3 regions of the Clostridium ljungdahlii DSM 13528 genome follow, and region 2 is predicted to be linked to each of the others. Evidence: predicted binding sites of a transcription regulator. Region 2 holds the regulator's gene; each other region holds the start of a gene.
What was found. The regulator NrdR, encoded in region 2, represses ribonucleotide reductase genes. The targets are predictions, from matches to a motif close to CACNANATNTNGTG.

Region 1: a site for NrdR is predicted at 2,833-2,846, ahead of CLJU_RS00895 (anaerobic ribonucleoside triphosphate reductase). Genes of this name have one in related genera too.
Region 3: a site for NrdR is predicted at 8,425-8,438, ahead of CLJU_RS03365 (vitamin B12-dependent ribonucleotide reductase). Genes of this name have one in related genera too.

What each region holds. Positions count from the first base shown of each region.
Region 1 covers NC_014328.1:177,620-187,920, forward strand. The annotation lists gene CLJU_RS00870 (hypothetical protein) at 1-95, shown strand, start outside; gene CLJU_RS00875 (YhfM domain-containing protein) at 276-1,133, shown strand; gene CLJU_RS00880 (Mrp/NBP35 family ATP-binding protein) at 1,197-2,045, shown strand; gene CLJU_RS00885 (ferredoxin) at 2,152-2,340, shown strand; gene CLJU_RS00890 (hypothetical protein) at 2,442-2,627, opposite strand; gene CLJU_RS00895 (anaerobic ribonucleoside triphosphate reductase) at 2,863-4,968, shown strand; gene nrdG (anaerobic ribonucleoside-triphosphate reductase activating protein) at 5,014-5,523, shown strand; gene CLJU_RS00905 (ArsR/SmtB family transcription factor) at 5,574-5,939, shown strand; gene CLJU_RS00910 (MBL fold metallo-hydrolase) at 6,415-7,047, opposite strand; gene CLJU_RS00915 (N-acetylmuramoyl-L-alanine amidase) at 7,201-9,012, shown strand; T-box leader at 9,090-9,324, shown strand; gene ileS (isoleucine--tRNA ligase) at 9,431-10,301, shown strand, end outside.
Region 2 covers NC_014328.1:1,328,310-1,338,610, forward strand. The annotation lists gene CLJU_RS06025 (glycosyltransferase family 2 protein) at 1-1,249, shown strand, start outside; gene ftsA (cell division protein FtsA) at 1,636-2,907, shown strand; gene ftsZ (cell division protein FtsZ) at 2,926-4,035, shown strand; gene spoIIGA (sigma-E processing peptidase SpoIIGA) at 4,248-5,045, shown strand; gene sigE (RNA polymerase sporulation sigma factor SigE) at 5,241-5,948, shown strand; gene sigG (RNA polymerase sporulation sigma factor SigG) at 6,022-6,795, shown strand; gene CLJU_RS06055 (YlmC/YmxH family sporulation protein) at 7,072-7,338, shown strand; gene nrdR (transcriptional regulator NrdR) at 7,406-7,861, shown strand; gene pgeF (peptidoglycan editing factor PgeF) at 8,015-8,725, shown strand; gene CLJU_RS06070 (response regulator transcription factor) at 8,741-9,436, shown strand; gene pnpS (two-component system histidine kinase PnpS) at 9,449-10,301, shown strand, end outside.
Region 3 covers NC_014328.1:748,784-759,084, forward strand. The annotation lists gene CLJU_RS03340 (M56 family metallopeptidase) at 1-1,172, shown strand, start outside; gene CLJU_RS03345 (hypothetical protein) at 1,258-2,691, opposite strand; gene CLJU_RS03350 (sigma-70 family RNA polymerase sigma factor) at 2,688-3,251, opposite strand; gene CLJU_RS03355 (FadR/GntR family transcriptional regulator) at 3,341-3,733, shown strand; gene CLJU_RS03360 (glycosyltransferase family 4 protein) at 3,976-5,205, opposite strand; gene CLJU_RS03365 (vitamin B12-dependent ribonucleotide reductase) at 5,295-8,336, opposite strand; gene CLJU_RS03370 (gamma carbonic anhydrase family protein) at 8,647-9,153, shown strand; gene CLJU_RS03375 (M14 family metallopeptidase) at 9,228-10,301, shown strand, end outside.

The sequences.
Region 1 (10,301 bases), 1.2 Mb from region 2:
TTTGCAGATTTTCTTTTTTTGTAAAAGAATCAAATTTCAAAGAAAACATGCCTACTATATTTGAGGTTATTGTTAAAACTTTAGAATATAATTAGAAAATATAAGGTTTATCCCCTTCAGGTTTATTATATGAAAGGGGATTTTTTTATACTAATTATGGTATAATAATCATAGATTTCATTAAGATAGAAAGGGGTGAGAATCCCTCGCTGTATACTAGAATGTATTTGTAAATATAATTTTTACATATTAAATTCTTAAAAATTCTGCAGTGGGTGAAAACATTGGACAAGATTACCAAAAAAAGATTAAATATATTTATAATATCCTGCATTTTAATACCTGTAACCTTATTGTGTGGATGTAGTAAATTGGATCAATTAAAAGTTAAGGCAGGTTTAAAAAATTCAGATTTTGAATATATGAAACAGCAGGGAAAAGTTAAACAGATAATTATTCAAAATACAAGGGATCAGGGATTTAAATTTGTAGTTACTGATCAAAGTACCATTAAAAATTTGTACGATATACTATCTTCTGCTAAAAAAGTATCAAAAAAATCATCATTGGATCCTGATTATGTATTCGAAATAGATGAAGGAAACAATAAAGTTCACAAGTTTAGTTATATAGCAGGACTTGATAAGAAAGATTTAGGAAATCTCTATAGCAAAGGTCAAGTATATATAGTATCAAATAGAATAGACAACGATATGATAAATAATTTTTGGAATACAAGGATGCCGCCAAGTGACTTTAAATCTGTGTACTATGGGTCCATAATGGATACGTTAAATAAATATTTTAGTGAAAAGGATAAAACTAAGAAAATAGGAATAAATTTAAAAGATGATATAGAGGCACAAAGATTTATACTTTCCACTGAACAGGAAGAATTTAAATCGGATCTTACTAGTAAATTTAAAAATGCAAACATTGGAAATAATGATGAAGATAATTATGATGTATGGGTAACAATAAAGACAGAAGGCTATAAATCCACATTGTATAAAATGACTGTTACACTTTTTGATAGACAAAATCAAAGTGAGAAGGTTTATTATGTACAGGATACATACAGCAGTGGCGGATGGAACAAGAGCATATCGGAAAATAAGCCTAATGGTTTTTAAAAATATAGGAAATGTTGCTTAAAATTTAATGTGGATTAACTATATAAAAGGAGGAGAAATGATTTGAGTAATTGCGATGGTTGTTCAAGTAAATCAAAGTGCAGTAAAGAGGATAAAGGTGGATGTAAATACATATTGCCTAAGTATGGGAACGTAAAGCATATAATAGGTATTATGAGTGGAAAAGGTGGAGTAGGTAAGTCTACAGTTACGGGAATAATGGCATCAAAATTAAGAAACTCTGGATATAAGGTGGGAGTACTTGATGGAGATATAACAGGTCCATCTATGCCTAGATTTTTTGGAATAAACGATAAAAGGGCGGATATACTACAAGTGGGGGAAAGTGAAGAAATAAAGTTTTCTCCAGTAGAATCTTCTTCGGGAATAAAAGTTATATCCTTAAATCTTTTGACAGAAGAGGAAGAACAACCTGTTATATGGAGAGCACCTATGATAACAGGAGTGTTAAAACAGATGTATTCAGATACAAGTTGGGGAGAATTAGATTATTTGCTTATAGATATGCCTCCAGGTACTGGAGATGTAGCTCTTACTGTAATGCAGGAAATTCCAATGGAAGGTGTTATAATAGTATCTACTCCTCAGGATATGGTATCTATGATAGTAAAAAAGGTTGTTATAATGGCAGAAGACCTAAAGGTAAATATATTAGGTGTAGTAGAGAATATGTCCTATGTTAAATGTGGAAAATGTGGTGAAAAAGTAAGGCTATTTAGTGAAAATTCAGCGAAAGAACAAGCTGATTATCTTGGATTAGAACTTCTTGCTGAAATGCCCATAAATTCTGATTTGGTAAAAAATATGGAAGCTAAGAAGGCAGAAGAATACATATCAAAATCATTGGAATATAATGATTTACTTAATAACTTTATAAAAAAATTAAAGTAGAAATTATTATAATAAGCATTATTTTTGGGATAATATAAAGTGTACTTTAAAGTAACTAATTATATAGCGAGGAGTGAAAACTTGTTATTAATAACAGGGAAATAGTATGAAAGCTGTAGTTGATAAAGACACTTGTATAGGATGTGGGCTATGTCCAAGTATATGTCCGGAGGTTTTTCAGATGGATGATGACGAAAAAGCTAAGGCAATTGAAGATAATGTCCCAGGAGAAACAGAGGACGCTGCGAAAGATGCAGAGGACAGTTGTCCTGTTTGCGCTATTAAGGTAAATTAAGAAAAGGGGATTGTGTAAAAAATTACATAATCCCCTAAACTTTCAAAAACTATTTGTGATAAAAATGTACCACAGTTTTTCACACAGCATATCAATTAGGGTTAAAACAAAACTGGATGCTGTTTATACTTGTCATTTAATGTAACTTCAGATATTGGATGGATATTTATTCTATCACCTATTTTAGAATCGGGTGGTAAATGAGTAGCTCCCACATTAGCAGTAGTACCATCCTGAAAGCTTACAAGTGCGTCTGTAATATTCATATCAATTATTTTGCCGATCATGAAAGTCCTCCTAAAGATAAGATTATATATGTTATTTTTATCTGTATTTTTAAATATTATTCCTAGAAATTTTATCTTATAGGTATTTGATGCATTTCAATTAAAAAGTGTGCTTTATAGGTTTTTATAGGTTTAAAGTAAAAATAAAGCTCAATTTATAAATTGCTTTTTTATATATGGCAAGGTATAATAATCAAGTCGTTTATACAATATATAGTAGTTGGGAGGAAGGTATATGCTACATGTTGTGAAAAGAGATGGTAGAAGGGTTCCCTTTGATTCCATTAAGATAACCAATGCCATAAAAGGATCTTGTGATGAAATAGGTTTTGATTTAAAAGAAAGTGAATTTATTGATTTAACTCAAAAGGTCACAGAAAATATAGAAAATCTTAATCTTAAGGAAGTAAATGTAGAAGATATACAAAATATAGTTGAAGAAGTACTTATGAAGAAAGGCTATGTTAAAATTGGGCTAGCTTATTCAAATTATAGAAGAGAACGAAATGATATAAGAGAAATAAAGTCTGATCTTATGAAGGCTATTGATAAAATAGGAGTTCAAACAGACAGGGATAATGCAAATGTTGGAAATAACTTTAGTGCAAAGCTCTTGAGGATTGCCAGTGAGTCTAACAAGTGGCATAATTTAGCTACAATGCCTAAACATTTAGCTAAGGCTCATGAAAATGGTGATATATATTATCATGACTTAGATTCTTATAACTTAACTGTAAATTGTCTTCATATACCAACAAAGGAAATGCTTTTAGATGGATTTAATACAGGATATGGAAATATAAGGACTCCTAAGAGAATAGAATCTGCTGCAGAACTTTCTTGTATATTACTGCAGTCAGCACAAAATGATATGTTTGGTGGACAGTCTCACCCAGACTTTGATAATGATATGGCCATTTTTGTTGAACCTACAAGAAAGGAAATATTGAAGAACCTGAAGCAAATGGGAGTAGGAGAGGAAAAAATAAAAGATATTTCTGAAAAGAAATTAAGAAGAAGTATAGAACAGGCTATGCAGGGAATAATCTACAATCTTAATACCATGCACTCTAGGGCAGGATCACAGGTACCTTTTAGCTCACTAAATATAGGTATACCAACCTCAAAGGATGCAGCTCTTGTATGTGAGGTATTTTTGACGGAATATGAAAAAGGACTTGGAAGAGGAGAACAACCTATATTCCCTAATATAATATTTAGGGTTAAAAAAGGCGTAAATAAGAATCAGGAAGATCCTTATTATTATTTATTTAAAATTGCATGTAGGGTAGCTTCAAAGAGAATGAATCCTACTTTTATGAATTTAGATGCTGATTTTAATAAAGCATATTATGATAAAGGTGTAATACCTGCAACTATGGGATGCCGTACCTATGTCTGCTCAAATGTAAATGGAGATCCAGGGGTAAAGGGTAGAGGTAATATAGCTCCTGTTACTATTAATTTACCTAGGCTTGGAATTTTATCTAAGGGAAATGTAAGTAAATTTTTTGGATTATTACAAGGAAAGTTAGAGTTAGCAAGGGAATCTTTAATGCATAGATATGGTATTCTAAAGAGGCTCAGAGTTAAAGATTTACCTTTTGTAGCAGGTCAGAAACTTATGAAAGGTGCAGAGAACTTAAAGTCAGAAGATTCGATAGAACCAATATTGAAGCAGGGTACTTGGGCTATTGGGTTTATAGGACTTGCTGAAACATTAATTGCATTAACTGGGAAACATCATGGTGAGGATGAGAGTTCAAGGGAACTTGGGATAAAGATAATTACATATATAAGAAATTATACAGATAAACTTATAGAGGAAACACATTTAAATTGGAGCTGCTATGCTACACCAGCTGAAGGCTTAAGTGGAAAGTTTATAGTACATGATAAGAAGATATTTGGAGAAATACCTGGAGTTACAGACAAAGAGTATTATACTAATTCCTACCATATACCTGTAGGATATCCAATATCTATAAAAGACAAAATTGATATAGAGGCTCCTTATCACAAACTTTGTAATGGAGGTCACATAAGTTATATAGAAGTTGATGATTATCCATCGGAAGAGGTTGTTAAAAGTATAATTGACTATGCCTACGATAATACAAATATAAGTTATATAGGGATAAACTTTCACATAAGATATTGTAAAGAATGTGGAACCTATATGCACGGGGAAGATGTCTGTCCTAAATGTGGAAGCAACAATATACAGGGTATATCAAGGGTTACAGGGTATCTATCTTTAGATGAAAGATTTGGAGAAGGTAAGACAGCAGAAAGAAGGGATAGAATATCCCAGGGAAGTAGCAAACATGTATATTGCTAAATCTCAGTAGTTAATTAAGCCATGCATAAGAAGGAGGAAAAATCAATGGGTTGCAAAAAAATTAGATTGGCAGGTATTGCATATGAGAGCCTAGTTAATGGCCCTGGAATGAGACGGGTATTTTTTGCCCAGGGATGTAGACATAATTGTAAAGGATGTTTTAACCCATCTACCCATGATTTCAAAGGCGGTCAGCTAAAAGATATAGATAAACTGGTTTGTGATATTAAAGATAATCCTATGGTAAGTGGAGTTACATTTTCAGGTGGTGACCCATTTGAGCAACCTGAAGAATTTGCATACATGGCTGATAAAATTAAAGAATTAAATTTAAATATATGGTGTTATACAGGATACACCTTTGAATCTATAGTTAATGGCTCAGATATGGCAAAGAAATGTCTTTTAAATAATGTAGATGTGCTAGTGGATGGAAAATTTGAAGAGAACAAAAAAGATACAAAATTAAAATTTAAAGGATCCAGTAATCAGAGAATTATTGATGTAAAGAAAAGTTTAGATTCCAATGATGTAATAGTATTGACTTTTAGTTGAAAAACTTTAGCTAAATATATTATAATACTTCATGACGAGGAGTTGATAATATGAATAACAATTCGGAAATTGAAGTTTGCTCTTGTACTGAAATTCATAAGGATTGCATAGAATGTGTCAGAAAAAGTATGTTGGATGAAAAGACTTTTATGGATTTATCAGCACTTTTTAAGGTGCTGGGGGATTATACAAGAATTAAGATTATATATGCATTATTTAAAAAGGAATTATGTGTTTGTGATATTACAGAAATACTCCAAATGAGTCAGTCTGCAATATCTCATCAACTTAGAATTTTAAAGACTGCAAGGCTAGTTAAGTTTAGAAGAGAGGGAAAGTCGGTGTATTATTCCCTAGATGATGAACATATAAATAAGTTGATTAATGCAGGATTAGAACATGTAAAACATAATTAGAGTGTAGTTATATGAGGTTTATAAGCAAAAAATCAACTTATACTCCGGATATCTTTTACAATCTTCAGCTCAGTTAAATATTTTGATAAGTCTAAAGGAAAAATTTAAAAAAATACTGAGAACTTTTGAAAACTCGTACCTCAAACAGTTCAAAAGTTCTAGGTTTTTTAAAAATTTTTACCTAAGATTTATATACAAAATATTTAAAAGAGCTTCTCTATTGTAAAAATATGCCTGCGTATAAGTTGATTTTTTAGTTATAAAATCTTATAAAAAGTTTTTTCAGTAATGAACTTTGTAAGTATATTCCTGTATGCGATGGGGGATAAGCACTGCTGCACGCCTGGATAAGGTCTTCCCCCCTAAAGAATAATATATTCTAAGTGCTAAAGACACTAAGAGTACTGTTAATAAGATTCAGATGGAGAAAAGGTATAACTCCACCTAAACCTAAGAATCACTTAATATTAGTAAGTTACTTAAAGTTAAGAATTTTAACTAGATTAAAATCTTCAGGTTTGTTATCTAGAGTTAATGTATTGCTTTCAATTCTTTCTGTATTTTTCATATATTTAAGAAATTTTTCTAATCCATCTAATTCAAAAGTTAACTGAGAAGTTTTATAATGCATTGGAATTATTATGTGGCTATTGATGGATTTTGCAAGTTCAGCAGCCTCTTTTCCATCTATAGTGAAATTTCCTCCTATGGGAATCAAAAGCACATCTATAGACCCTAAACTTTTTATCTCTTCCGGAGATAATACATATCCAACATCTCCAAGGTGACATATCCTATAATCGTCCATTTCAATGATAAATATTATATTTTCACCTCGTTTTGCACCTTTAACTTTATCGTGATAAGAAGGTATACCATAGATAGGTATATCACACAGATTAAAAGCGCCTATTTTATTTATAATATGTTTGTAGTTTATCTTTTCAGTATAACAGTGGTCAAAATGATTGTGGCTTATTGTAACGACATCAACGTCTCCTTTAAAAGTTTTATAGCCTACAGTTTCGTCAAAAGGATCTGTTAAAAGTTTTCTACCTTTTGAATCTTCAAATAAGAAACTTGAATGACCAAACCATCTTATTTTCATAGAATATCGCCCCTTTGTAAAATATGTTTTGATTATTTTGAATTAATATGTTAACATAACAATTTTTAAGTACAAAATTCTCATTTTTTATACTATAATTATAATAGTATATGTTACACTAAGGCAATTATTCTGCTGAACGGGGGTCATTATTTGAAGATTACAAGAATTTCTATGATGATATTATTAAGTCTTATATTTGTATTAATTATGTTTGCAAAAGGAAATACTGTACATGCAATTAATTACAGCGGAATTACTATAGGAAATGATGTGGAAACCAATAAGTCCTGGAATATAAAGTTCAACATGAAATTAGACCAAGATACAGTAAATGATTCAAACATAGTGGTAACAGATAGTACAGGAAATGCTGTCCCCATATCTTTGCAGGTTGAAAAGGATGGGATGGGTGTAGTAGTTACCCCTAAAAGCCAGTATGCATATGGTAAAACCTATAATTTAATTGTAAAAAGTGGAGTAAAAGCTGTAAATGGGAAAAATCTGTCCAGCGAAGCTAAGGTGCAATTTGGAGTGAAATCTAACCCAAGTTCTAATAACAAATATACTGTTACAATTGATGCTGGTCATGGAGGAACTGATGCAGGAAATATAAGTGAAGCAGGATTGAAAGAAAAAGATGTAGATTTGTCTGTGGCACTAAAGACTGGAAAAATATTAGAGCAAAATGGAGTAAACGTGGTTTACACCAGGAAAGATGATAATGTAACCTGGAATGATAGTACAAATTTACAAGCTCGTTTTGACATAGCAAATAACGCAAAATCAAATTTGTTTGTCAGTCTGCATGTTAATTGCTATACGGGAAGTGCCTTGGTGAATGGAATAGAAACTTATTATAGAGCTTCAAATGATTCTGCTAAAAATACAGCAAATAATATTCAAAGTGACTTAATAAGTTATACAGGACTCTCTAACAGAGGGATTAAAGAAGGGACAGCTCAGCATAAAATACTGATGGGAACTACAGCACCAGCTGTTATGGTTGAACTTGGCTTTATGACTAATCCTAAGGAAAGCCAATTAATTGGAAGTGAAGATTTTCAAAATAAAAGTGCATCAGCTATTGCAAATGGAATTTTAAAGTCTTTACCATCTCTTCAGGAAGAAAATACAGTAAATGTAAGTTCAATATCTAACTTATCGGATAGTATAATTGTAGGAAGTAAGTATTCTCTGCCAACTAGTGTACAAGCTACCATGAGTGATGGAACTAGTAAAAAAGTAAATATTGTATGGAATCCAAACAATGTTGACACATCTAAGGTAGGTATATTTACGTATAAGGGAACTGTAACAGGATATAGTAAAACTGTAACATTTACTTTAACTGTAAAAGCAAAACAAATAGAGCCAGTACCAGTAATACCATCGGAAGGTGCACCTGTGATAGTTATAGATCCTGGTCATGGCATAGGTAGTGATATAGGTTCAAATGGAAATGGATTTCAAGAGGATGATGTAACTTTAAGTGTTGGCTTAAAAGTTGGGAAAATACTTGAATCCAAGGGAGTGAAAGTAATTTATACTAGGACTACAGATGAGCGAAAAACAACTTCTTTAACTGTCACTGAAAGTCTTCAAAGACGATGTGATACTGCAAACAATGCAGGTGCAACCTATATGATTTCAATTCATACCAATGCTTTTGATGATCCAGCTGCAGAAGGAACTGAAACACTGTATTATACAGGAAGTGTAAAGGGAGAGAAAATGGCAGAGGCTATACAAAAAAGCTTGTCTAGTGCTCTTGGAACCTATAGCAGGGGACTTAAAGATGGAAGCTGGCTTTATATAGCAAAGCATACTACTGCACCAACGGTTTTAACGGAGTTAGGTTTTCTTACCAATAAAAATGATGCGGGAATATTAGGAACTGATGGTGGTAGAAGTAAAGCTGCACAAGCCATAGCAAGTGCTATATTACAGGTTTTAGGAATATAATACAAAAAAATTGTCTAAAAAAATTGACAATAGAAAATTCATATAATATAATAAAAGGAAATTATATAGGTAGTAATTGAAAAACATTGAACAGGAAAAGTATTTAAGTTTGTTTTTATTTACAGAGAGTGGGGGAGTGCTGAAAACCCATAGAAAAGCTTAAAGAAAATCACCTGGGAGTTGAAGAATTGAACAGTATTTTTATAATCACTTTAGTAAATTCTTACGTAATTCTACGTTACAGAATAGAGTATGGTAGTACTTAAATTTATTACCCATAGGTGGTACAGCGAGTTAAACTTCGTCCTATTTGGATGAAGTTTTTTTATTGCGTATTTTTTAGTTTAAAAATTATATGGTGTATAAACATTGAAAAATAGTAAAAACTTAACAATGAGAATAGAAAGGGGTTAAATCCATGTATAAAAAAATTGATAGTGATAAAACTTTTGTACAGATGGAAAAGGATGTTTTAAAATTATGGCAAGATAAAAAAGTAGTTGAAAAAAGTTTTAAAGAAAATGAGGATGGTGAATACTTTACTTTTTACGATGGACCTCCAACTGCAAATGGCAAACCTCATATAGGACACGTTCTAACTAGAGTTATGAAAGATCTTATACCAAGATATAAGGTTATGAGGGGATATAAAGTATTGAGAAAAGCAGGTTGGGATACGCATGGGCTTCCTGTTGAACTAGAAGTTGAAAAGAGTCTTGGGATTTCTGGAAAACCACAAATTGAAAAATACGGTGTAGAAGATTTTATAAAGAAATGTAAGAATAGTGTATTTACTTATGTAAGCCAATGGAAAGAAATGTCTGATAGGTTAGGATTCTGGGTAGACATGGATAATCCATATGTAACATATCACAATGATTACATAGAATCAGAATGGTGGGCACTTAAAAAAATATGGGAAAAGGATCTTTTATATAAAGGTCATAAAATAGTGCCATATTGTCCTAGATGTGGAACTGCACTTTCTTCCCATGAAGTTTCTCAAGGATATAAAGATGTAAAAGAGACATCAGTATATGTTAAATTTAAAATTAAGGACCAAGATAAATACATGATAGCATGGACAACTACGCCTTGGACACTTCCTAATAATATGGCATTAGCTGTAAATAAAAGCTATGATTATGTAGAAGTTCTTAATCAAGAACAACATTTAATACTAGCAGAAGCTATGTTAGAAAAGCTAGAGGGAGAATATGAAGTCTTAAGAAAGTTCAAGGGAGAAGAATTAGTTGGACTTGATTATGAACCAATCTTCAATTTCGCAT
Region 2 (10,301 bases):
TAATGCCTCTCGTGTTTTAACTTATACAGTTTATATAATATCTATTTATTATTTGTTTATATCAATTTTTGGCATACGGAGAAAAAAAGATACTGGAGAGGTAAAACCAGAAAAAAGTTTTGCATTAGTTGTTGCAGCTCACAATGAAGAAGTTGTAATTGATGATATTATAGAAAGTTTAAAAAAACTTGATTATCCTAAGGCATTATACGACATTTTTGTAATTGCAGATAACTGTACAGATAAAACTGCATTAAAGGCTAGAAAAAAGGGAGCCATTGTGTATGAAAGATTTACCGAAGGAAAAAGAGGTAAAGGTTATGCACTGGAGTGGATGTTTGATAAGATCTTTAAGATGAAAAAGAAATATGATGCTGTTGCTATATTTGATGCTGATAATTTGGTTAATAGAAATTTCTTGAAGGAGATGAATAAGCAGCTTTGCAAAGGCTATAAAGTTGTTCAAGGTTATTTGGATAGTAAGAACCCTTGTGATACGTGGATTACAGGAAGTTATTCTATAGCATTTTGGACCTGTAACAGGATGTTTCAACTAGCCAGAAGTAATTTAGGTCTGTCGACTCAACTTGGTGGAACTGGTTTTTGCATAGATATAACTGTTTTAAAAAAGTTAGGTTGGGGTGCCACGTGTCTTACGGAAGATTTGGAGTTTACATGTAAATTGGTATTGCATGGTTATAAGGTAGGATGGGCTCATGATGCCATAATATATGATGAAAAGCCACTTACACTTTTCCAGTCTTGGAAACAGAGAAAAAGGTGGATGCAGGGATTTGCAGATGTATCCAGCAGATATTTTTTTAAACTTTTAATAAAATCAATAAAAAGTTGCAATTTTGTACTTCTTGATTGTGCATTTTATAGTATTCAACCTATAGTAACTGTTCTTATAGGAATTTCTGCTATAAGTGGTGTAATTCAATATTTTATGAAGACATATAATTTAATATCTAATTTCAATACAGTTGTATACTCTATAAATTTTGATTTGTTTACGATTATAGCGGTACTATTTTCTATATTACAATTTGTATATACTCCTTTTGTGCTTATTTTAGAAAAAAAATTAGATCTTAGGATATTTGGGTATTACATAATTTATCCTCTATATGTTATAACATGGTTTCCAATTTCTCTTCAAGGAATTATATACAAAAACGATAAAGAATGGAACCATACTATTCACAGTAGAAGTGTAAAGATAAAAGATTTAGAAAAAGCTAATTAAATAAATTTTTATAGGGGAAAGGGCTGTAAGTCTTTTCCCCTTATTAAGGTATATTTGAACAGGATTTATTCCCAAATTAATTTAATATTGTTTAACTTAATTTGAGTTTTTATTAAAATGTGATAAAATATAAGAGGAAAATTAGATTTTTTGTTGAATATATATTTTGGATGTGTATTTCCTATAGTTTTCTTTATCCGATGACTATCTGCTCATGCTCTAATATGTGATAATATTTTATATTTATAATAAAAATTGTATGAATGTAAATAAGATCCTTACTTTATGAAATTGAGGAGCGGTTGCGTACATGGATAACGTCTTCTAAGATTCAAAAAGTTGAATCTAGGAATTATGTTTATGCAAAGGAGGGAAAAAATACTTTAATGAATGAGTATATAATTGGCATAGATATAGGTTCGTCCAATATATGTGCTGCTGCTGGAAAAGTGGACAAACATGCTGGAGTACAGATAATGGGTATAACTTCTTCAAATTGTACGGGAGTGAAAAGAGGAATAGTTGTAGATATAGATAATACTTCAGAATCTATAAAAAAATGTATAAGTTCTTTAGAAAGAATGCTTGATACTAAAATATCAGAAGCGTATATATCTTTACCAGGAGGAATAAGTGAGATTATTTGGAATAAAGGTGTAGTTGCTGTATCTTCAGAAGATCGTGAAATAAAACAAAATGATGTAAAAAGAGTTTTAAAAGCATCTAAGATTATTACGGTTCCAAATGATAAAGAAATAATAGGGGTAATACCTGAGCAATACATAATTGATGGTTACGACAAAATAAAGGATCCCATAGGTATGAGCGGATTAAGATTGGAAGTAGACTCACAAATAATAATGGCTCAGTCAGCAATAGTAAATAATATTTTTAAAAGTGTAAATAAAGCAGGAATAAAAGTTTTAGGAGTAGTATTTCAACCCATAGCTATATCTGAAGTAGTATTAAAAGAAGATGAAATTCAACGGGGAGTAGCTCTTGTTGATGCAGGAGCAGAGTCTATAAATATTTATATTTATGAGGGTGGAAATTTGAGGAGTATAAGTACTATAGGCTTAGGTGGAAATATAATAACAAATGATATTGGAGTTTGTTTAAAACTTTCTGCTTCAGAGGCAGAAAAACTCAAAATAAAATATGGAAGTCTTGAAATAAACCATGATGAAGAAAACTTTAAGATAGAAGTCGATGCTGATTATAATAACAAAGTAAAAGTTGATTATAATATTTTAGTTCAAATTATACAAGCTAGAGTAGAAGAATTATTTTCTATAATAGATAAGGAAATAAGAAATTCTGAGTATTATGATAAACTTTCGGGCGTAGTTATGGTAGGAGGCGGAATGGCTGCTATAAATGGAATAGAAAAATTTGGTGAAAATGTGTTGAAGAAGCTTGTAAGAATTGGAATTCCAAAATACATAGGAGCAGCTAGTCCTATGTATGCTACAGCAGTTGGAGTAGTAAAAGATGTTTCAAATTCAATAAAAGTTAAAAATGCAGCATTTACGGATCCGATTAAAAATAAAGATATATGTGATTATGAGGAAACAGATAAAAAACAAAAAACAAGTAAAAAAAATAAAGATAGTAGTTTTGTATCAAGAATAAAACAATTCTTTACAGATTTTTTTTAATAAAGGAGGCAGGGTATTGTGTTAGATTTTGATGTTGATGTTCAACAATTTGCTCAGATAAAAGTAATAGGATGCGGCGGCGGAGGAAACAATGCTGTAAATAGAATGATAAAAGAAGGATTAAAAAATGTTGAATTTATAGCCATAAATACAGATAAGCAAGCATTAATGCTTTCACAAGCATCGCAAAAAATACAAATAGGTGATAAGCTTACCAAAGGACTTGGTGCAGGGGCAAATCCTGAAATAGGGAAAAAGGCCGCAGAGGAAAATAAGGATGAAATATCTCAAGCTATAAAAGGTGCGGACATGGTGTTTATTACAGCAGGTATGGGTGGTGGAACTGGTACAGGGGCAGCTCCTATAATCGCAGAAATTGCAAAATCAATGGGTATACTTACTGTGGGTGTGGTTACTAAACCTTTTCCTTTTGAAGGAAGAAAGAGAATGCTTCATGCAGAAATGGGAATAAAGGATTTGAAGGATAAAGTTGATACTTTGGTTACAATACCAAATGAAAGGTTACTTTCTGTGGTGGATAAAAAGACAACTTTAATGGAATCCTTTAGACTTGCAGATGATGTATTAAGACAAGGCGTTCAAGGTATATCAGATTTAATTACTATACCTGGACTTGTAAATTTAGACTTTGCAGATGTTAGAACAATTATGATAGACAAGGGTCTTGCACATATGGGTGTAGGTAAGGGAAATGGTGATAATAGGGCACAGGATGCAGCAAAACAGGCAATATCAAGTCCACTTCTTGAAACTTCCATAGTAGGGGCTACTGGAGTACTTTTGAATATAACAGGTGGACAGGACCTAGGGCTTTTAGAAATAAATGAAGCTGCGGAGATAGTTCAAGATGCAGCAGATCCTGATGCAAACATAATATTTGGAGCTGTTATAGATGAGGAAATAAAAGATGAAATAAGAATTACTGTAATAGCTACAGGTTTTGAAACGGGAAAGGATGAAGTTAAGAGGGAAACAAAATCCGATATCAAATCTTCAAGACGAAGTATGATGAATAATGAGGATGAAGCAGCAGCTTCTGTAGAATATGAGAAAATTGATGAAAATAATTTGGAAGTACCAGCTTTCCTAAGAAGACAGAGAAAGTAGAAAAAATCCGTGTATAGTTTAAACTATACACGGATTTTTTATTGTCTAACTTTATGCAATACAAATGACTTTAAATAGTACTAAAAAAAGATTTTATGGCATAATATAGAAAATAAAAATATTATATATGATTAAGAAATGACAAAATTTTGAAATATATAAGTATATAATAAAGGTAAATACAGGAAATAAAGCTGGAGGTGAGCTTACAATTGGTAGTATATGCAGACTTGCTAATTTTAATAAACTTTATAGTAAACTTTTTTTTATTATATATTACAGGAAGAACTCTTAAGTTAAAGATAAAACTTAAATTTATGATTTTAGCTGCGGCCATAGGAAGCGGTTATACGGTTACATTAATTTATCCAGTCTTAAATATATTTTCTGCTTTCTATTTTAAAATTTTAGTAGCAGCTATGCTAATTTATATTTCTTTCGGTAATAGGGGATTTATATGTAATTTTAAAATTTCAGCTGTATTTATTTTGTATTCTATGCTGCTGGCAGGTATTTGTATGTTTGTGGAATATAGTAATTGCTCCTATACAGGAGATTATATGATAATTAATTTCCCTTATGAATGGCTTTTTATTTCTATCATGGTGTTGTACATAATAATTGATAGATTGGTAATTTATGTTAAAGATAGGAACAAGATGTTTAAATTGATTTATAATGTGGATATTGTATTTAAAGACAAAAGTAAGAGTGTAAGGGCTTTTTTAGATACCGGGAACGAGCTTAGGGAGCCAGCTACCAATTTGCCAGTAGTGATAGTTGAGAAGTCTGTATTTCAAAATATAAATCTAGAAGAAATGGATAAGTTTTATATACCTTATAGAGTTATAAATGGCAAGTGTGGCAAGCTTCAGGGCTTTAAGCCAGATGTAGTAAAAATAGACTTTGGACAAGAAACTAAAAATAGAGAAGTTATAATTGCTATTTGCAAGGATAAATTGAGTAAATTTGACGATTATCATGCACTTCTTTCTAGGGGAGTGATATAGACGGTAGGTGTATAACGGCTGATACGCCCATGGATAAGATTTTCTACTAAAGGATAACGCATTATAAGTGCTAAAGACACTAAGAACACTGTTAATAAGACTCAGATGGAGAAAGAATATTTCTCACAAGTAACCCCTATTTGAGTCTAAAAATCACTTGATGTAAAAGGAAATTAAATGATGGAGGCTATGATTATGCTTAGGTTAAAAATATTGTTGAACAGAATACTTACAAAATTTAAATTTGCAATAAAAAACATATATTATATAGGGGGAAATGATGTACTACCACCTCCACTTAGCAAAAAAGAAGAAGAGGATTTGGTTTTGAAGTTAGTTTCTGGAGATGAGAAGGTAAGATCTACTCTTATAGAAAGAAATTTGCGATTGGTAGTTTATATAGCTAGAAAGTTTGAAAATACAGGTGTAAATGTGGAAGATTTAGTATCAGTAGGTACCATAGGACTTATAAAAGCAGTAAATACATTTAATCCTGAAAAAAAAATAAAATTAGCTACTTATGCTTCTAGATGCATAGAAAATGAAATACTCATGTATCTGAGAAGAAATAGTAAAACAAAGGCAGAAATTTCTTTTTATGAACCACTCAACATAGATTGGGATGGAAATGAATTATTACTTTCTGATATTTTAGGAACGGACAATGACGTAGTATACAATTTTATAGAAGATGAAGTGGATAAGCAGCTTCTAATGCTAGCTATGAAAAAATTGAGTGACAGGGAAAAGGAGATAGTTAATCTAAGGTTTGGATTAAATGGCAAAAGTGAAAAAACTCAGAAAGAGGTTGCAGACTTACTTGGAATATCACAGTCTTATATATCAAGGTTAGAAAAGAGAATAATAAAGAGACTTAGAAAAGAAATAAATAAAATGTTATAGGGTTGTCTTTAGTATAAAACTCAGCTTCTTAGTAAATACTTAAAATGCTATATATTCTAAAGGGGCTGATTACATGATAATTAATAAAGTAGAAATTTGTGGCGTAAATACATCAAAATTGCCAGTTCTCAAGGGAAAAGAAATGAAAGAACTTTTAATAAAGATGCAGCAGGGAGATAATGAATCTAGAGAAAAGTTTATAAAGGGTAATTTACGATTGGTGTTAAGTGTAATACAGAGGTTTAATAACAGGGGAGAAAATGTAGATGATCTATTTCAAGTAGGATGTATAGGGCTTATAAAAGCCATTGACAACTTTGATTTAAGTCAAAATGTTAAATTTTCAACTTATGCTGTACCTATGATTATAGGAGAAATAAGAAGATACTTAAGGGATAACAATTCCATAAGGGTAAGCAGATCTCTTAGAGATATTGCTTATAAAGCACTTCAAGTTAGAGATAAATTAATAAGGGAAAATAATAAAGAACCAACTATATCACAAATAGCGGAAGAATTAAATATACCAAGAGAGGAAGTGGTATTTGCATTGGATGCCATTCAGGATCCAGTTTCCCTGTTTGAACCCATATATCATGATGGGGGTGATGCAATTTATGTAATGGATCAAATAAGTGATACTAAAAATTTGGATGAAAACTGGTTGGAAAACATATCGATAAAAGAAGCCATGAAAAAATTAAATGACAGGGAGAAATTGATACTTAATTTAAGATTTTTTGATGGACGGACTCAGATGGAAGTAGCAGATGAAATAGGTATATCACAAGCGCAGGTATCTAGGTTAGAGAAAACTGCCTTAAGGCATATGCGAAAATATATATAAATAGGTATAATGTTTAATTTATAATAATTAGAAACTCAACTTTCACACATATGAAATTTTGACTTAATATAAAAAAATTGCGGCATAATTTTTTTAGTTGATAGTTAAGAATTAAAAATTAATAGTTAATGTGGATTTTTTCCGTTACACTACAAAAAACCATCCTTCACTATTAATTCTTCATTATTAATTCTTAACTTGCGAAGCTTTGCTTAGCAAAGTTTTTAAACTGTGAAAGTTAAGTTAGAAAATAATAAAAATGGGGGATGTACATAAATGGAGTTAGAAGGAGATTTATTTTCTTTGACTAATCTAAGAAATATGGAAATTATAGATATAAATACGGGTGCAAAATTAGGTTTTATAAAAGATCTAAAGATAAATTGTGAAGAGCATAAGATAATATCAATTATTTTACCATCTCAAACTTTTAAAATATCATTATTTGGGAAAAATGAAGATATAGAAATACCCTGGGATAATGTAAAAAAAATAGGTGTAGATGTAATTTTAGTCGATGGGAAAAATCTTGTAGAGGAGTAGAAGTTTCCACAAAATAAGTATATAATTATAATATGTATACTATCTTATATGAAGGACGTGAATTAAAGTGAAATGCCCTTATTGTGGATACAATGAAACTAAAGTAGTGGATTCTAGATCTACAGATGACAATATGGCTATACGAAGAAGAAGAGAATGTTTAAGGTGTAATAAAAGATATACCACTTATGAAAAAATTGAAAATGTACCCATTTTAGTTGTAAAGAAAAATATGAATAGAGAATATTTTGACAGGACTAAAATATTAAATGGATTAATAAAAGCTTGTGAAAAACGTCCTGTTTCAAGAAAACAAATTGAAAATATAACCGATGAAGTAGAGAAAAAGATAAATAATAATATGATTACAGAAATAAGTTCCTCGGAGATAGGGGAAATTATTATGGAGAATTTAAAAAAGGTGGATGAAGTATCTTATGTCAGGTTTGCGTCTGTTTACAGACAATTTAAGGATATAAATACTTTTATGCAGGAAATAAAAAATCTTATTTCAAATAAATAAATGGTATGCTTTAAGCATACCATTTATTTTATGTTAAATTAAAGTTAAAAGATATTTATAATCCCATCAATTAAAAAAACAATGTTAAAATATATTTAAGATAATTTTAAATATGTTTTTAATTCTGAAATAAATTCTAGATGGAGGATTAATATGGAGAAAATTGCAGTAGAAGGTTATGAATTTATAAAAATAGATTTGCCAGGTGCAGAGGCAATATTTTCAACAGCCAAAAATGATTTGAGTTTTAATAAGTCCACAGATTCTGGAAAGGAAAATATTAAAAGTTTAAAAAGATGGTTTAATTTGAAAACTGTGGGATATTTGAATCAAGTTCATGGGTGTCGGAGCATAATTTATACAGGTAAAGATGAAGAGAATGCAGATGGAATAATTACAAATGAGAGTAACACAGCTGTAGGAGTTTTTAATGCTGATTGTATTCCAATACTTTTATATGATAAAAAAAATAAGGTTATAGCGGCAGTCCATAGTGGATGGAAAGGTACTTTAGCTTGTATTCTTTCTAAAACTATTGAAAAACTTGAAAGGAATTTCAATAGTGAATCTAAAGATATAATAGTATGTGTAGGACCACATATTCACAGCTGTTGTTATGAAGTTGGGGAAGAAGTAATGGATAAATTTAAGAACTCTGATTTTTATAGATTTAAGGATGTATTTAGAAATAGAAATCTTGATCTAAAAAAATGTATATTATATCAACTTCAGGACAGAGAAATAGAAAGTGAAAATATAAAATATTTAGATATATGTACCTATTGTAATACTGAATATGAAATGCATTCTTATAGAAAAGATAAAGACTATGGAAGAATGTTTTCATTTATTTATCTAAAATAAAAATGGGGGATTATTATGTTACAAGAAAAGATATTGATAGTAGATGATGAAGAACATATTTGTGAACTTATTAAATTTAATCTTGAGAAAAATGGATATAAGACTATTGTAGCAGGAAATGGGATAGATGCATTGAAAATTGTAAAGGAAGAGATGCCTCAGTTAATTTTACTGGATGTAATGCTGCCTGGAATGGATGGATATGATGTGTGCAAAGAAATAAGAAGGGACAATGCTATATCTTTTATTCCTGTAATAATGATAACTGCAAGAGGAGAGGAATTTGATAAAGTGCTAGGATTAGAACTTGGAGCGGATGATTATATGACAAAGCCTTTTTCTATAAGGGAATTGGTTGCTAGGGTTAAAGCTGTACTCAGGAGAACTGCATTAAAACCTGTAGACAAATGCTACGTATTTGGACAGGTAAGCATAGATTTTGATAAACATGAAGTCATTAAAAATGGAGAAAAGGTAGAATTAACCTTAAAAGAATTTGAACTCCTAAAAATGCTTATAAAAAATAGGGGAAGAGTAATGACTAGAGATTTTTTATTAGATAAAATATGGGGATATGAATATGTTGGAGAAACTAGAACAGTGGATGTACACATAAGGCATTTAAGACAAAAAATAGAGGATTTCGATAAAAAACCTAAGTATATTGAAACTATTCGTGGCATTGGTTACAGATTTAACTCAGAAGAGTAGTTGGTGAAAAAAATGAAAAAAAGATTAACGCTTTCTATGCTTTGCACTCTTATATTTAGTATGCTTATAACAACTATATTATTTATAGTAATTGAAAATCATGAATATATTGAGAATATGAAACAAACTTTAAAAGTGAATAACCAGATTATAATAAATGTACTGAAAAATGAAAATATAGATAACCAGGGAAGTTTTTTTAAAAAACAATTTGAAAATAACCTTATAAGAGAAACTTTAATAGACAGGAATGGTAAAGTAATAAGCGATTCTGTGGCAGTAGAAAAAGATATGAATAATCACAATCACAGAAAGGAAATTCAAGAAGCAAGAAAAAGTGGGACTGGTTATGATATAAGAGTTAGTGATACCACGGGTAAAAAAACACTTTATTTTGCTACTATATTTAAAGATGGATATGTAGTAAGAAGTGCATTTACCATGCAGACAATTAAGGGATTTGAGGATGATTATTTTAAATATTATATAATTATAACTCTTTTCTCTATACTTGTTTCTATAGTATTTGCCTTAAAGCTTTCAAAGTCCATAGTAGGCCCTATAAAAAAGCTTCAGTATACTACAGCTAGTATAGCAAGTGGAGAATTGGATAAAAGAGTAAGAATTAATTCTAAAGATGAAATAGGGGAATTGGCAAATACATTTAATTATATGGCAGATGCTCTTCAAATTACCCTAAAGGATTCTCTAGATAAGCAAAATAAACTAGAGGCAATACTTAAAAGTATGGACAGTGGTGTAATAGCTGTTGATACTAAGTACAATATTATAATGATAAATCCCTATGCAAAAAAGATATTTGGTATAAAAAAAGATATAATAGGTGAAAGTTTGATAGATAATA
Region 3 (10,301 bases), 580 kb from region 2:
ATTTTAAGAAAGGTTCCTATAAAATGTCAGCAGCTGCAGTAATATGCTGTGTATTAGCTTCAGGGGCTATACTTACAACTGCTGTAAATGCTAAAAGTATGAAAGCATATAAAACTGCTGCAGTGGTTAGCAGCAATAACTCATCAGTAAAAAATCAAAATAGTAAATTCCTTATTGATGCACCAATTAAATATTATGATAACTTAAAAAGGGCAGAAGAAGTTACAGGTTTTAAAGTTAAAGTACCCGATTATATTCCAACAAAATACGTATTAGCAAGTATTCATGTTATAAAAGTTTCTGATACAGACAATTCTTTAGAAGTGTCTTTTTCAAAAAAGGATGGTGTTTTTAATTTTCAAGCTTCCAAAGTTGACATGGAACAATGTTTAAAACAGATTGCAGAAGATCAAAGCAAAGGAAAAGTTGAAGTTAATAAAGAAGCAATGAATTTGGAAGGAATAAATGGATATAATATTACAATAAAAAGGACATTGCCTATGGGTTATAATTATAAAATAATAGATAAATGTTTTATATGGCAAAATGAAGGCGTGTGGTATAGTATAGGATACAGCATAGAAACTCAACGTAAAGAAAATAAAAGCTCAACTATAGGTATTCCTATAGATGATGTAGGAAAAATTGCAACTTCTATAAAATATGATCAAGATGTTAAAAATGTAAGTTATTCCATACCGAAAGATGTTTCTACTGAAGTTGCAACTTTACCAATATATGATAAAGAGGATTTGAAAAAAGCTAAGGAGTTATTAGGATTTAATCCTAAATTTCCATTAAGTATTAATAAGAATATAACTATAAAAGGTTCATTGGTGGGAATTTCAGGAGACTCTGATATAAAAAATAAAAAAATTGGCTATGAATTGGGTACATTTTATAATTTAAAAAATGGATTGTTGGTATTTACACAGGGGAAAAGTTCAAAAGCATATGATGATATGAGTAAAAAAGCTAATACGATAAAAATTGATGGTAAAGAAGTTCTTAAATATGAGACTTATGAAAAATCAGTAGCAAATAAACAATTAAAGGAAGATATTTATGTTTGGAAAGAAAATGGATTTTATTGCGAAGTTTCAATAATGGCAAATATAGCAAACCAGGATGAAATAGTTAAAGGATTTGTTGATTCAAAACCAATAGATTAGATTTAATTATGAGCATGCCAAGAATATCTTCAAAAAAGAATATTTTTGACATGCCTCTTTTTTTAGTTAGTGATAAACTAAAAAGTTATTTAATTGTTGATGGATTAAGGTCTATTTCAAAAGGACCAACCGAAGAAAAAGTATATTGAAGGTGATTTAATTTTAAATTGTCTCCTATTCCATTTTGTAGTTTATAAAAGACCTTAATATTACCATTATTTTGGCTAGGGTTACATTCACCATCTCCATCAGTAACACTTTCAAATAAAATATTTGAAGTTTGTAATCTTGAATTGCTGTCATTTATATAATTGTAAATTAACTCTATACTGTCATTTGATAAGCGGTTTATACTAATAATTTTGAATTTAAATCCCTTATAGTTAACTATTTTGTTTAAAATGCTTTTGCCTGATTTGGGAATATCTAATTCTAAATTAAAATCAGAAGTTTCATTGTTAAAATTATTAAGATCATTATTAATAGCTTTGAAATTAATACTATCAGTATGATAAATTACATTTGGAACAGTTAACTTTAATTTTTTGCCAGTGAGTTTGCTTAAATCAAATAAAGATTCATTTCCTTGATCTAAATAATTAATATTGTTATGCCCATATACTGCATTATTATATTCATCAGAAATTATAATATGGGAATTTTGTATAGAATTATTATTTATTAATTTTGTACTAATTGGTTCTTTGCAACCCCACTCTTTGCCTTCTTGGAATGTTCCATAATTAAGTGTATCTATTCTTTTCGATTTAAAATCTGGTAAGGTATCTGTAAAATAATAATCTACTTTTAAAATATTCCCCTGTCTTTTTAATGAAGTCACATTTAGTGTAGTTATTCCATTAGTTGCAGTATATAAAATTTTTGATTCAGCAGCTTCTTTAAAATTAGAATTTTTTAGTTTAAAAGTTGCTTTAGTAAATTTTTTATCATTATCTACAATACTTAAAGTATAGCTATTAGCTTTTTTTACTTTACCATTGTATTCTGCCCGGTATGAACCTATTTGATTATCTGGCATCAGAGCAAGATTGTCGCTGCTATGAAGTTCATAGGAATTACCATGATTGTCTGTAATAGTGTAATAAGATCGTTTAAGCTCTTCAGGTTCAATAGTTAAAGTAACTATAATTTTATTATTGTCTATATACATATTAGCTAAAGTTATATTACCTTGTTTAATACTGTTTTTAAGAATTTTGGGCCTATCTGAAGAAACTTTTACTTCTCCAATACCAGATATGACAGTGAGTTTTTCTATCATATTAGCTAAAACATTCTTTTGGGATATGATTATAGGAATAGTTATCAGAAAGATGATTGCTGCTGCAATAAAATTTTTTTTACCTTTAGGTTTCTTAGGTTTTACTTTACTAATAATATCTTTACAGATTTTTTTCTTTTCAAATTCATTGAGGTCATCACTGCTAAATTCATTTTCATTTATATTAACATCATTTAAAAGTTTTAAAACATCATCTTCATTTAAATTTAAATTCATTTTGATACCTCCACTTCACCTGAAATATGTAATTTTCTTATAATCGAGTTTTTAGTGCGCCATAATCTATTGTAGATAGCCCCTTTTGATAAATTAAAATTTTTACACAAGGTTTCCATATCTTGATCCAAAAGGTATTTTCGTATAAACAGTTCTCTGTCCAGCTTATGTTCATATTGCAAAAGCTTTATTAATTCTTCTTTCTTTTCCCTCAATATATATTCATTTTCAATATCAGTATTAGAGATTAACATTTGTTCTTCTATCTGAAGGTTGTCCTGTTTAACTAAGCTTCTTTTATAATCTATAGCCTTATATTTACTTACAGCTAAAAGCCAATTCTTAAATGAAGATTTTTCAGGATTATATAAGTGACTTTTATTCCATATTAAAAGATATACATCATTAATACATTCTTTTGCATTTTCATAATTATCGTTTCCAAGTACATTTAGTACAACTTTAAAAACTAAATTACAGTAAATATTAATTATATATTCTAAGGCTGCAGGATTTTTTCTTTTAAGTTCTAATAAAAAGTTTTTATCGTTAATTTTCATTTTTAACTCCTTTCGTATTATCTTATCACTAATTAATACGGATAATATAGTTAGTATTTCACAAAATTTATTTTGGTATTTTAGCTAAAATGAAAATTCCTATAATTGCTAAATTTGCAGCTGAAAGGGCTACGGATCAGGAGATTGAGAACATACGTAAGATTGAAAATAAGTTTGAAGAAGAAGCAAATGAGGGCATATACAATCCGGAAACAGATAAAAAATTACACGTTGAGATATCAAAAGCTTCTCATAATGATTTGTTTATCAAATTTACCAATGATATAAACAATGTGATGAAAGAGCATAAAATGTGGATTTTCCTTCGTGACAGAACTGTTACTAGACTGGAATACAGGGATATCAATGTAAGTGAACATATGGAGATTGTTAAATCCATTGAAAGTTGTGATGGTGAAGAGGCAATGAAAAAAATGCCTAAACACATGAATAGCCTGTACGACAGGTATTGGAAGGAATAAGAGAGATTCTAAAATTTAGTTAAAATTTTTATGCTTTTTTCTTCTAATGATTAAGTGTTTAATCTTTCAATCATAGCATAGACTGACGAAAATATATTTTAAAATTGTTATCTAAAATAAGCTTTAAATACTTGTCTCTAAGTATCTAGAGCTTATTTTTATTTGATGAGCAATATAAAAAATAAACCCATTGTATAAAAAATAAGTTGTATACAATGAGCAATGTTGAAGTAAATTATGAATTAAAACAAATTTTCTATTTTATTAAAAACACCTTTCCAAGACATATTGTCTATGACTTCTTTTACTTTTGGGTCTTTTTTATAGTATTTATTTTTAATTTTTTCTAATTGATTTTCTATAGCCTTGGAAAATTCCTTTTCAAAGTTAGGTAAGTCTTCTTCAAAAGGTTCATCTAAACTTTTCAGAGAAGGCATTTTAACATATTCTATTAAACCTTTTTTGTTAATGTAATCTCCAAAAAAATCTTTGACACCAGGCAAGTTTGTAGTTACTATTAACATGCCAGATGCAAGGGCTTCAGTTAATACTAAAGGGAGCCCTTCAAAAAAGGATGGAAATACAAAAAGATGACTTTCTCTAAAGAGCTTTGATAATTCTTTTTGAGAAATCGAACCTTTTAATATTATTCTTAATCTGCTTTCTTCAGCCATTTTTTCAATGGCTTTAAATTGGCTGCCTGTGCCAGAGCCTGCTAAAATGAGTTCTATAGAATTTCTATCTATATCTAGTTTATTATAAGATTTTATAAGGGATGGAATTCCTTTTGCAAAATTTAATTTCCCGGCATAAATAAGTTTTATCTTATCCATGTTTTTTTCAGTATCATTAGTATAGAAAATGTTTGGATTAAAACCAACTCCAACCACAGTAATTTTATTTTTGTCTATTTGATATTTTTTTATTATCTCATTTTTTTGATCTTCATGCAGAGCAGCTATATTGTCTATTTTTCTGCAATATTTGGATACATAATTATTAAAATTAGGAGCTAAATCCATTTGCCTTAAGTCTGTACCATGACATATTGCTATTGTTTTTATAAGTGGAAACATTTCTTTCACCATTGCGGAAAGTATCCACAAATGGTGAGTTATTATTATATCAGGTCTAAATTCTGCTACTGATTTTGTAAGAACTTCAGAAAAGGCATTTTTCCATTTGATTAGCATATCATTATCTAATTTTCTATACATAGTACTTTTATAAGGCATTATATCTGTCATACCTACTACGGGAAAAGGAAGCTTTTCTGTTTGGAAAACTACAGGATAAAACTTAACATTTTCTTTAAAGTGTATGTTAAATTCATCTGCAGGGATACCTGCTATTACAGCTTGAGAATAACCTTTTTTATCTCCCTGCTCTATTAAAGCTTGAAGATATGTACCACTGCCTGTTTTTTCAGGCCTTTGAGCTATTACATGTAGTATTTTTTTCAAATTTAACACCCACCTAATTAAATTTATATTTATTAACTCAACTTCCAATTAAATTGTTTTGTAATTTTTTTAAACTGTGAACCAACTACTTTACCCAATCAACTGCATCCTGTAGTAGAACCGCAGTCAAGACATACCATGCAGGTGCCATTTCTCACCATTCTAGTGCTTGAACAAGTAGGACATACTGTACCATAAACTTTTTCACCATCTATTTTTTTTATTTTTGTCTCATTTCCATTAGTTTTTATGGTGTTTAATTCAGGTGAAGAATTGCCTAAAACTAAGCTGTCTTTATCGTAATTTTCAGGTTTAACTTGACACCTTGAAAAATCCCCCAGTTCTATATCAATTACTTTACTTATAAGGTCTGAAATTGAGGATACATATTTTATGTAGGGATGCTTCTGAACAAATCCATAAGGCTCATATTTTTGTCCCCTGAGCATTCGTGATATATCCTGAGGTGGAACATGGTATTGCAGCATAACGGATATTGCTTTAGACAGGGAATTTAGAAGCCCCATTATTATAGTACCCTCTCTATCTGTAGTTATATATATTTCAGATATTTCATCATTAGAATTTCTGTTTACTGTAGTGTATATTTTAACGTCATCTATTTGAGCAGGGTGCGTAGTTCCTTTACGAATTCCAATAATTTTATCTCGCTTTGAATACTTTATTCCTTTTTGTAGTTCCTTTACCTTTGATAAAAGTTGGTTATAGGTAAAATCTTCGATATTTATATCATTGGAATCTGACAAAGTGGTATTTAAAGGCTGAGCAGCTTTAGAAGAATCCCTATAAAGGGTAATGCCTTTAACTCCTAGTTTCCAAGAGGTAAGAACAACATCTTTAAAATCTTGTACTGAAGCAGTTTTAGGCAAGTTTACAGTTTTAGATACGGAACCCGATATAAGAGGGGTCAAAGAAGCTACCATCTTTACATGTCCCATAGGATCAATATATCTTTCGCCGCTGCCGCATTTATTTGAAGTATCAAATATGCTTAGGTGTTCATCTTTTAAGTGAGGTGCACCTTCTATTTTGCCATCCAGTATTTTTTCATAAGTATAGTCATTTTCAGATACATTTTCCTTTTCAAGTACATAGGACAGTATGTCTTCTATTTGTTCAGAGGTATAGCCTAGGTTTTTAAGGGCAATGGTTATTACAGGATTTATAATAGTCATAAATCCTCCTCCAGATAACTTCTTATAAACAATGTGACTGAAAAATGGTTCTATTGAAGTAGCTCCACAGTCCATGGCGAAGGATATGGTTCCTGTAGGTGCTATAACTGAAACTTGGGCATTTCTGTATCCAAATTTGATACCACTTTTAAGTGCATTTATCCAGCAATCTTTTAAAGTCTTTCCTATGTAAGAAAGTCCTTCCTTTTTTAAAACGCTGTGTTTTACTTTTAACGGAACATAATTTAGATCTTCAAATTCATTTGAAAAGTTATTCCCTAGAATTGCTTGGAGAGACTCTATATCTACAGAGGCTGCTCTGGCATGATTTCTTAAAACTCTCATCATATAGGGCTTATTTATTTCAAACTTTTTAAATGGACCTATTTCTTTTGCCATAAGAGAAGATACGTAATAAGACTCACCTGTAAGTATTCCAACAAGTGATGCAGCTAAAGTTCTAGCCTCATCTGAATCGTAAGGATACCCCATAACCATAAATAACGAAGCTATATTTGATATACCAAGTCCTGTGGTTCTAAAAAGATAAGTTTTTCTAGCTATATCTTCTGTAGGAAATTGTCCCCAGTGTATTGAAGATTCAAGAATAAGCTGAACAAGATCTATTATGTGCAAATATCCTTCTATGTCAAAAGTGTTATTGGTTATATTATAGAACTTGTATATATTTATAGAAGCAAGGTTACAGGAAGTATCATCCAAAAAAGCATATTCTCCGCAGGGGTTTGTAGAATTTATCCTGTTATAAGGAGCATTTAGTTTGCCATCTTCACCTGCAGGACAGGTGTGCCAGGCATTAAATGTAGTACTGAACTGAGGTGCAGGATCAGCACATTTCCAGGCAGAATTATTAAAGGCATCCCATATGTTTTTTATTTTTTCTATCCTATTAAGCTTTGGGTCAGTTCGACCAATAAGCTCAATGGTATCATCTGGGTTTTGTTCTAATTTGCTTACCTTATTCATAAATTCATCGGAAAATCTTACTGAATTATTGCTGTTTTGACCAGATACAGTTTCGTAAGCTTCACCATCGATATCTGTATCATATCCCATTTTACCAAGAGCTCTTACTTTGTCTTCTTCTTTGGATTTCCAGTTTATAAAGTCCATTATTTCGGGATGGTCTACATCAAGGCATACCATTTTTGCAGCCCTTCTTGTAGTACCACCAGATTTAATAGCTCCTGCATTTTTATCCAATGCTTTTAAAAAACTCATAAGTCCGGAAGAAGATCCTCCACCAGATAATTTTTCACCTTTTGCTCTTATAGTAGAAAAATTAGTGCCAGTTCCAGAACCTCCCTTAAATAATTTTGTCTCTGTGACAAATTGATTTGATATGGAATGTGATCCTAGAAGTTTATCTTCAATAGAAAGTATAAAGCAAGCAGAAGCCTGAGTCCTTGTATAATTATCTTTAGACTCTACTACTTTATTGAGGTTTTCATCGAAGTAGTAATTTCCCTGTTTAGCACCACATATGTCATAAGATAATTTAAGACCTGTATTAAACCATTGAGGAGAATTAGGAGCACACATCTGATTTAAGAGAGCATATGCACATTCATCATAAAAAATAGAAGACTCATCTTCTGTTTTTATAAGTCCTTCATCTTTTAGTGATTCACACCAGAAATTTACCATCCTGTGAGTTACAGATTTCATACTATTTTCATAACCATTTTCTCCGGGAACTCCAGCTTTTCTAAAATATTTAGAAGCTATTATATCGCAAGCATTTTGAGAGTAATTTTCAGGAAATTCTAGATTCTTCATATCAACTAATACTTTTCCTGTTTTATGATCTTTTAAGAACACGTCAACTTTTTTCCATTTAAATAAATCATATACTGTTTTATTATTGTTTTGTTTAAGAGATTTTGTAAAGTATCTTTTAAACAAGTCTTTTACGCAGTCCAATTGGCCTACCTCCTAATAATATTTAAGGGTTTTTTAATTAAAGTGTTATATGAAATTGTTAGTTTCCATAAGCATAATTAAATAAAGATACTATATATAGTGTAAATAAGATTACATAAATACCATATATAGTGTCATTATATTATATGATATATTTTAGAAAAACTCAATTCATGATATGTATTATATTTTAGCATATTTTTAAAATAATATAGTTTTTTTTCTTCATATGTTTTTATTTTGCAACTATAATGATTTATAATTTAAATATAGGTTTTCAAATATTAAATTCTTAAGGAGAGTAAATTATATGATAAGAAAATTTGAACATTACATACCAGATATAGATAAAAGCTGTTTTGTAGTAGATAATGCAGAAGTTATAGGAAAAGTTAAACTTTGTGAAGATGCAAACGTATGGTTTGGGGCTGTACTTAGAGGTGACGTAAGTAATATATATGTAGGAAAAGGAAGTAACATACAGGATAACTGCACTGTTCATACTGGTGAAAAAAGCCCAGCAGAGATAGGAGAATATGTTACTGTTGGTCATAATGCAGTGATACATGGAGCCAAAATTGGAGATAATTCTTTAATTGGTATGGGATCTATAATTTTAGATAATGCGGAAATTGGTTCCGAGAGCATCATAGGAGCAGGAAGTTTGGTAACTAAAAATAAAAAAATACCTTCAGGGGTGTTATGTATGGGTTCACCTGCAAAGGTAATTAGGAGACTTACTTTGGAAGAAAAGAAGTCTCTTAGACGGTCAGCAGAAGACTATATTGAAAGGGCTAAAAATTATAGTGAATATTAGAAAACAATACATTAATCACATATTTATAAAGTTTGCATAAAAATAATATAGTAATAATATTTAGGGGAATTCATATGCCAATATTTAAACTGGGCTCCAGAGGCACTCAGGTCATGAAAATACAGGCTGTGCTGAGGAAAATAGGATACAATTTAAATACCATAGATGGGATATATGGCAGAGAAACAGAGCAAGCAGTTAAAAATTTTCAAAAAAATAATGGATTAGCTCCTGATGGCATAATAGGTTCTAATACGTATAGGGTTTTACGAGATTTTATACTTGGTTATAATACTTATATTGTAAAGCCAGGGGACACATTGTATAATATAGCCCAAGAATATAAAACTCAAGTTTACAAAATAACAGTAGCTAATCCACAAGTACATGCATTAGGGTTGATCCCGGGAACAATACTTAAGGTGCCTTATGATATAGACGTAGTTGATACAAATATAAATTACACTTATGATATATTGGAACAAGATTTAGTGGGACTAGAAGCTAGATATCCTTTTATAATTATAGGAAATGCAGGACAAAGTGTGCTTGGAAGGAAGATTTACTATGTGAGACTTGGAGTGGGTCCTAATGAGGTATCTTATAATGGATCTCATCATAGTTTGGAATGGATTACCACCCCACTTTTAATGAAGTTTATAGAAAACTTTGCAAAAGCTTACGCAGAGGGCAGAAATATAAGAGGTTATAGCCCTGCTGATATATGGAGGAGAAGTAGTATATATATAGTTCCAATGGTAAATCCAGATGGCGTGGATTTAGTTTTAAATGGATTACAGAGAAGTAATCCGTTTTATAATGAACTTATAAGGTGGAATAAAGGAAAAACTGATTTTTCTAAGGATTGGCAAGCTAACAATAGAGGAGTAGATATTAATCATAACTATAATGCAGGGTGGGAGTTTTCAAAAGCTGCAGAGCCCAGTTATGGTGTATATGGTCCAGGACCTACCAGGTATTCAGGGCCTTATCCTGAATCAGAACCTGAAACTAGGTCTATGGTAGCATTTACAAATAGTCATAATTTTAGGTTAGTTTTGGCATATCACAGTCAGGGTGAGGTTATTTACTGGCAGTACAATGCACTTACACCTCCAGAATCAAGGAGGATAGGAGAATTGTTTGCC